2 regions of the Streptomyces sp. NPDC107522 genome follow, and region 1 is predicted to be linked to the other one. Evidence: riboswitches for the same ligand, from Rfam matches in the RefSeq annotation. Region 1 holds a riboswitch; the other holds the start of a gene.
The links. Region 1 has a riboswitch for glycine ahead of gcvP (aminomethyl-transferring glycine dehydrogenase). Riboswitches for the same ligand answer to the same signal wherever they lie in the genome.
Positions count from the first base shown of each region.

Region 2: linked by a shared signal. The riboswitch ahead of gcvT (glycine cleavage system aminomethyltransferase GcvT) and the one ahead of gcvP (aminomethyl-transferring glycine dehydrogenase) in region 1 are both predicted to bind glycine.

Region 1 is NZ_JBVKAU010000022.1:118,043-121,442, reverse strand. Features, by position in the region: gene ACZ7L6_RS39540 (DNA polymerase IV) at 1-374, shown strand, start outside; gene ACZ7L6_RS39535 (PRC-barrel domain-containing protein) at 1,060-1,467, opposite strand; glycine riboswitch at 1,582-1,678, shown strand; gene gcvP (aminomethyl-transferring glycine dehydrogenase) at 1,855-3,400, shown strand, end outside.
Region 2 is NZ_JBVKAU010000013.1:703-4,102, reverse strand. Features, by position in the region: gene ACZ7L6_RS31775 (enhanced serine sensitivity protein SseB) at 1-737, opposite strand, end outside; gene ACZ7L6_RS31770 (AAA family ATPase) at 850-1,524, opposite strand; glycine riboswitch at 1,694-1,792, shown strand; glycine riboswitch at 1,816-1,923, shown strand; gene gcvT (glycine cleavage system aminomethyltransferase GcvT) at 1,962-3,089, shown strand; gene gcvH (glycine cleavage system protein GcvH) at 3,233-3,400, shown strand, end outside.

The sequences.
Region 1 (3,400 bases):
AGTACACCGAGGAGGAGGGCGGGCACGAGGAGGCTGCGGAGGAGCGGCGGGATGTGTCTGTCGAGCGGCGGTGGGTTGCGGGGCATGACGTGCGGCATGTCGAGTACGGGCATGGGTGGGTGCAGGGGAGTGGGCTTGGGCGGGTGACGGTGCGGTTTGAGACGCCTGGGTCCGAGCCGGGGCGGGTGCGGACGTTTCGGGTGGACGATCCGGGGTTGGAGGGGGCGGATCCGTTGCCGTTGGTGTCGGGGAGGCCTGGAGGGGCTGGGAGAGGTGGGGCTGGTCGGGTTGGTGACGGGGGTTCGGAGACGGAAGTCGGTCTAGGGGAGGCTAAGGGCGGGGGCTTGGGGGAGACGCCTGCGGTGCCTGGGTAGGGCGGCGGGGTGCGCCGGCGTTGTTGCTCGCCCGGCGTGGGGGCCGGGCGGGGGTGGGTTCGCTCGCCCGCGCTGGCGGGGTGCCGCTGCGCCCACCCGTGCCGCCCCAGCGGCACGACTGCCCGCAGCTGCGTGGGAGAGGGGATGCCGCGTGCCGGGTGGGCTGGGTTGGCGGCGCGACCGGCTGCGTCGGAGAGGGGCGCCGTCTGCTGGGTGGGCGTGGGCGCGGTGGCGTGACTGTCTGCAGCTGTGTGGGGTGGAGGGTGCCCTGTGCGGGTGGGCGTCGGCTCAGGGGTGCCGTGTGTGGGGTGGGCGTCGGCTCAGGGGTGCCGTGTGTGGGGTGGGCGTCGGCTCAGGGGTGCCGTGTGTGGGGTGGGCGTCGGCTCAGGGGTGCCGTGTGTCGGGTGGGGCGTCGGCTTGGGGTACGGCTGGCTGCAGTTGCGTGAGGTTTAGGGCGGTGTCGGGTCGGCGGCGGTGCTGGGCGAAATTCAGTGGGTGGGTGTCGGCTCGGGGGAGCTGTGGCGGGTGAGCGGTGTGCTGTCAGGGTGGCAGGCCGCGGTGGCGTTGGTGTGGGAGGTCGTCCGACGGGGGGTGTCGACGTCGTGCGGCGGCTGGTCAGGGCTGGGGGAGGGCGGGTTTGTTTGGGGTGGGAGGCCTGTGGGTGGGATAGGCGGCGTTGGCGTGGTCAGCGGTGGGGGTGGGGCGTCTTGGGGCCCTTGTCGTTCGGGGTCTCCGTGCCTGCCAGCTTGCCGAAGTCCCGGTCCGGGGGTGGGGGTGGTGCGGCCACGTCCAGGCCGTAGTGGTGGTAGAGCTGGAGTTCCTGTTCGGGGGAGAGGTGGCGGCCTACGCCGAAGTCGGGGGCGTCCTTGATCAGGGCGCGGTCGAAGGGGACGTGGAGGGTGCCCTCCACCAGTTCGCTGGGCTCCAGGGGGACGAAGGCGTCCCGGGAGAAGAGGCCGGTGCGTATCGCGGCCCACTCCGGCACTCCGGTCGCGTCGTCGAGGTAGACCTCGTCGATGGTGCCGATCTTGGTGCCGTTGCGGTCGAAGGCCTTGCGGCCGATCAGGTTGCGCGGATCGATGTCGGTCTGCACGGGCCCTCCACTTGGTCGCAACTCATCCGTAAGCACTACGAAAAGGCACATCCGGGTGTGCGGCCACTCGAAGAACCGTGCGTTGACCCCGCTGGTAGGCTTGCTAGCGGCTGCTGACCCCGTGCGGGAGAGTCCTCCGGACACCATCCGGAGGCGCCGAAGGAGCAAATCCTCCCCGGAATCTCTCAGGCCCACGTACCGCACGGACGAGGTCACTCTGGAAAGCAGGGCGGGTGTCGACGGCTTCCGCTCTCACCGACGGTGAAAGCCGGGAACCCTTGGGTGACCCGGTGAAGCTCTCAGGTTGAGATGACAGAGGGGGAGGCCGTCCGGGTACCCGCGCCGTGGTGCCCCTCGAAGGTCGTGTCAGACCAGGAGGCCTCCGCAATGACCGCCCATCGCATTCCGCTCTCCGAGCTCGAACAGGGAATCCCTTTCGAGCAGCGTCATATTGGCCCCGATCATGAGGCTCGGGCCAAGATGCTCGCCCAGGTCGGATACGGCTCGCTCGACGAGCTCACCGCCGCCGCGGTCCCGGATGTGATCAAGAACGCCGACTCACTGGATCTGCCCGGGGCGCGTACCGAGGCCGAGGTGCTCGCTGAGCTGCGGTCGCTCGCCGACCGCAATCAGGTGCTGGACCCGATGATCGGGCTCGGGTACTACGGGACCTTCACACCGCCGGTGATCCTGCGGAACGTCATGGAGAACCCCGCCTGGTACACCGCTTACACGCCGTACCAGCCCGAGATCTCCCAGGGGCGGCTCGAGGCCCTGCTGAACTTCCAGACCATGGTGGCCGACCTCACGGGGCTGCCGACCTCCGGTGCCTCCCTGCTCGACGAGGGGACCGCCGCGGCCGAGGCCATGTCCCTGTCCCGGCGCATGGGCCGGAACAAGAGGGGGCTGTTCCTGGTCGACGCGGATGTGCTGCCGCAGACCATCGCCGTGATCGAGACCCGCGCCGAGCCCACCGGGGTGGAGGTCGTGGTCGCCGACCTCAGTGACGGCATTCCGGCCGAGATCGCCGGGCGTGAGATCAACGGCGTGCTCCTCCAGTACCCGGGCGCCTCCGGTGTCGTACGGGACATCAAGCCCGTGATCGAGCAGGCGCATGAACTCGGTGCCCTCGTCACCGTCGCCGCCGATCTGCTCGCGCTCACGCTGCTGAAGTCGCCCGGTGAGCTCGGGGCGGACATCGCAGTCGGGACGACGCAGCGGTTCGGTGTGCCGATGGGCTTCGGCGGGCCGCACGCCGGCTACATGGCCGTACACGAGAAGTTCGCGCGCAGCCTGCCCGGGCGGCTTGTCGGGGTGTCCGTCGACGCCGACGGGAACAGGGCCTACCGGCTCGCCCTGCAGACCCGTGAGCAGCACATCCGGCGGGAGAAGGCGACCAGCAACATCTGCACCGCTCAGGTGCTGCTGGCCGTGATGGCGGGGATGTACGCCGTCTACCACGGGCCCGAGGGGCTGAAGGGCATCGCCCGGCGGACCCATCGGTACGCCACGATCCTGGCCGCGGGGCTCATGGCCGGCGGGGTCGAGGTCGTGCACGGTTCCTACTTCGACACGCTGACCGTACGAGTGCCTTCGAAGGCCGCCGAGGTCGTCGCCGCGGCCCGGCAGAACGGTGTCAACCTGCGGCTCGTCGACGCCGACCACGTGTCCGTCGCGTGCGACGAGACCACCACGCGGACCCAGCTGGGCGCCGTATGGACGGCCTTCGGGGTCGAGGGTGACATCGAGGCGCTGGACGCGCAGACCGAGGACGCGCTTTCGGGCGGGCTGCTGCGCTCCGACGAGTACCTCACGCACCCCGTCTTCCACCAGCACCGCTCCGAGACGGCGATGCTGCGCTACCTGCGCAAGCTCGCCGACCGGGACTATGCGCTGGACCGCGGCATGATCCCGCTGGGCTCCTGCACGATGA
Region 2 (3,400 bases), on a different contig from region 1:
GGGTCCTGGGCCACGTCCAACAAGACCAGGTTCACCGGCCACTGGACCGGGACCCTGCCCAGGGCACGGCCCAGGGCCTCCGTCGGGGCGGTGCGCAGGTCGCCCTCCCACTGGGAGAGTTCCACGCCTATGAACATCACGGGGGCGGCCGTCTCGATCGCTGCCAGGCAGCGGCGGGCCGTGACGACGACGCCGGTTTCGGCGAACTCGGCCGAGGCCGCCGCGAGGAAGTCGACCGGGTCGTCCTGCCAGTCGGGTTCGTAGAGCTTGACGCGGCCCCCGGAGGTGAGGCCGTCCAGCGGGGTGCGGCCCACGCGGCAGAGCTCGGCCACCGCCACCGGCGGCAGCGGGACGCCGACCACGCCGTCCGGGTTCACGGCGATGCCCACCTGCGGGGGCAGGCCGCGGGCGAACTCCACGGCGGGGGCGACGGTGTACGACATGTGGGAGCCGACGACCTGGCGGAACTGCTCCTCGGAGCTGAAGACCGGGACGTACGCCTGCCCCTCGATCTCCATCGTGGGCAGGTCCAGCGGGCCGCTGTGCGGGCCGCCGCCGTTGGGCAGGGGGACCCAGACGAAGCTGCGGCCCAGCACCTCGATGATCCGGCCGCCCGCCGACGGCAGGCCGAGGGAGGCCGAGAGCACCTCCTCCAGCTCGTTGCCGGGCCAGCCGCCGTGCGGGTGGAGGTGTGTCTGTGCCGGGAAGTCCGCGGGGAGATCCGCTGGGAAGTCCATCTGTCTGACCGCCTGCTGTGAACCACGTCTGTGGCCCAAAAGGCTATCCGGTGTCGGGGCGGGGCAGGTCCAGGGCGGGGCAGGTCCAGGGCCGGCCAGGCCCCGGGGTCGCTCAGCCCGTGAACCCGATCCGGCGCAGGACGTCCGCCGCCGACCGGTCGATCAGTACCGCCGAGCCGCAGCCCTGGGGCAGGTCGCCCTTCTCCACGGAGCCGAGCAGGCGGGCGGCCGCCCTGCGGTGGCGCAGGAAGGCGTAGCGGGAGACGCCGCGGCCGCGCTCGCGCTGGCCTTCCAGAGCGGCGTCCGGCGTGACGTCGAGCAGCAGCAGGTGGAGGGTGCCGCCACGGCGGCGGGCCGCGCGGGCCAGCCAGCCGCGCACCCAGGCCTGGGTCCCGCAGTCGTGCACCACGACGCCCTCGCCGGAGCGCAGGGCGCGGCGCAGTCCGGCATAGTGCGCGAGGCGTACCAGGGGGCGGTAGACGCCGTAGGGAAGGAAGCCGGGCATGCGGGCGTCCCAGCGGTCCCGGGTGTCCTGGGAGTCGATGCGGATGCCCGTCACCGTCCGCTCCATCAGCGTGGACTTGCCGCTGCCGGGCAGGCCGGTGACCACGACGAGGTCCTTGGGGCCGAAGAGCAGGGCGTGCGGGCTGTGGCCGGAGCGCTCGCGCAGGTCGCGGACGACGGGTGCAGGGCACGTGCCGCGGGCTTCGCCGGCCGGGGCCGTGTGCTGCTTGGGCAGCGCGATGCCCGAGGTCGTGGCGTACGCCGTGGTGCGGTTCACCGTCATCGTCCTCCTCCGGGGTCAGGATTCCCCATCCCCACTGAGCGTAAAGAGAAGGTAATGGAGGATCTCTCGTGTTTTCGTTCGCTTCCCGCCACAAGCCGGTTACAGACGTGGCCTGCCACGGACGAGCCCGGCATGCAATGATGTCCGCGCCAACTGCATACCGGCCGCTTGAATCCGCGCGGGAGAGTCCCCAGCAGTGCAGCGCTGGGGCGCCGAAGGAGCAAGTCCCTCCCTTGAATCTCTCAGGCCCCGTTACCGCGCGGGCGAGGCACATCTGAAAAGCGGGCCGCCCCCTCTCCACCAGCAGAGAGAGGCGTGGCTCCACCCAAGGTGCAAGCCGTGATCGTCCCCGTGGCGGTCGTGGCGAACCTCTCAGGTTCCGATGACAGATGGGGAGGAACGACCTCGCCCGTCCTGCCTTGGGAGACGACCGTCCGATGAGCAGTACCGAACCCACTGGACCGCGCCACACCGCGCTCGATGCCCTGCATCGCTCGCTCGGCGCGACCATGACCGACTTCGCCGGCTGGGACATGCCCCTGCGCTACGGCTCCGAGCGCGACGAGCACAACGCCGTGCGGACCAAGGCCGGCCTGTTCGACCTCTCCCACATGGGTGAGATCACTGTCACCGGCGCGCAGGCGGCCGCCTTCCTGAACTACGCCCTGGTCGGCAACATCGCCTCCGTCGGTGTCGGCCGCGCCCGCTACACCATGATCTGCCGGGCCGACGGCGGCATCCTCGACGACCTGATCGTCTACCGGCTCGCCGAGACCGAGTACATGGTCGTCGCCAACGCCTCCAACGCCCAGGTCGTGCTGGACGCCCTGACCGAGCGGGTCGCCGGCTTCGACGCCGAGGTGCGCGACGACCGGGACGCGTACGCGCTGATCGCCGTGCAGGGTCCGCAGTCCCCCGGCATCCTCGCGTCCCTCACGGACGCCGACCTCGACGGCCTGAAGTACTACGCCGGCCTGCCCGGCACCGTCGCCGGCGTCCCCGCCCTCATCGCCCGCACCGGCTACACCGGCGAGGACGGCTTCGAACTGTTCGTGAAGCCGGAGCACGCGGTCGAGCTGTGGCAGGCGCTGACCAAGGCGGGCGAGGGCGTCGGCCTGGTCCCCTGCGGGCTGTCCTGCCGGGACACGCTGCGCCTCGAGGCGGGCATGCCGCTGTACGGGCATGAGCTGTCGACCTCCCTCACTCCCTTCGACGCCGGGCTCGGCCGGGTGGTGAAGTTCGAGAAGGAGGGCGACTTCGTCGGGCGCGAGGCGCTCGCCGAGGCAGCCGCCCGCGCCTCCGAGAACCCGCCGCGCGTCCTGGTCGGCCTGGTCGCCGAGGGGCGTCGCGTCCCGCGTGCCGGGTACCCGGTCGTCGCCGGCGCCGAGGTCATCGGCGAGGTCACCTCGGGCGCGCCCTCACCCACGCTGGGCAAGCCGATCGCCATGGCGTACGTCGACGCGGCGCACTCGGCGCCGGGAACGGCCGGGGTCGGCGTGGACATCCGCGGCAGCCATGAGCCGTACGAGGTCGTGGCGCTGCCGTTCTACAAGCGGCAGAAGTAGCACCACAAGCGGCGAAGCCGACGCCGGACGTAGAGACTGGCAGCGGTCCGTCGCGTGACCCTGCGCACATTTCCGCTGTTCACGCACGTTTCCAGCAGTCCCCCATTCATCACCACTCCCGCGCGTACAGGAGAATTCAGGCCATGAGCAACCCCCAGCAGCTGCGCTACAGCAAGGAGCACGAGTGGCTGTCGACCGCCGAGGACGGCGTCGCGACGGTCGGCATCACCGAGTTCGCGGCCAACGCGCTCGGCGATGTCGTCTACGCCCAGCTCCCCGAGGTCGGCTCGACGGTGACCGCGGGTGACACC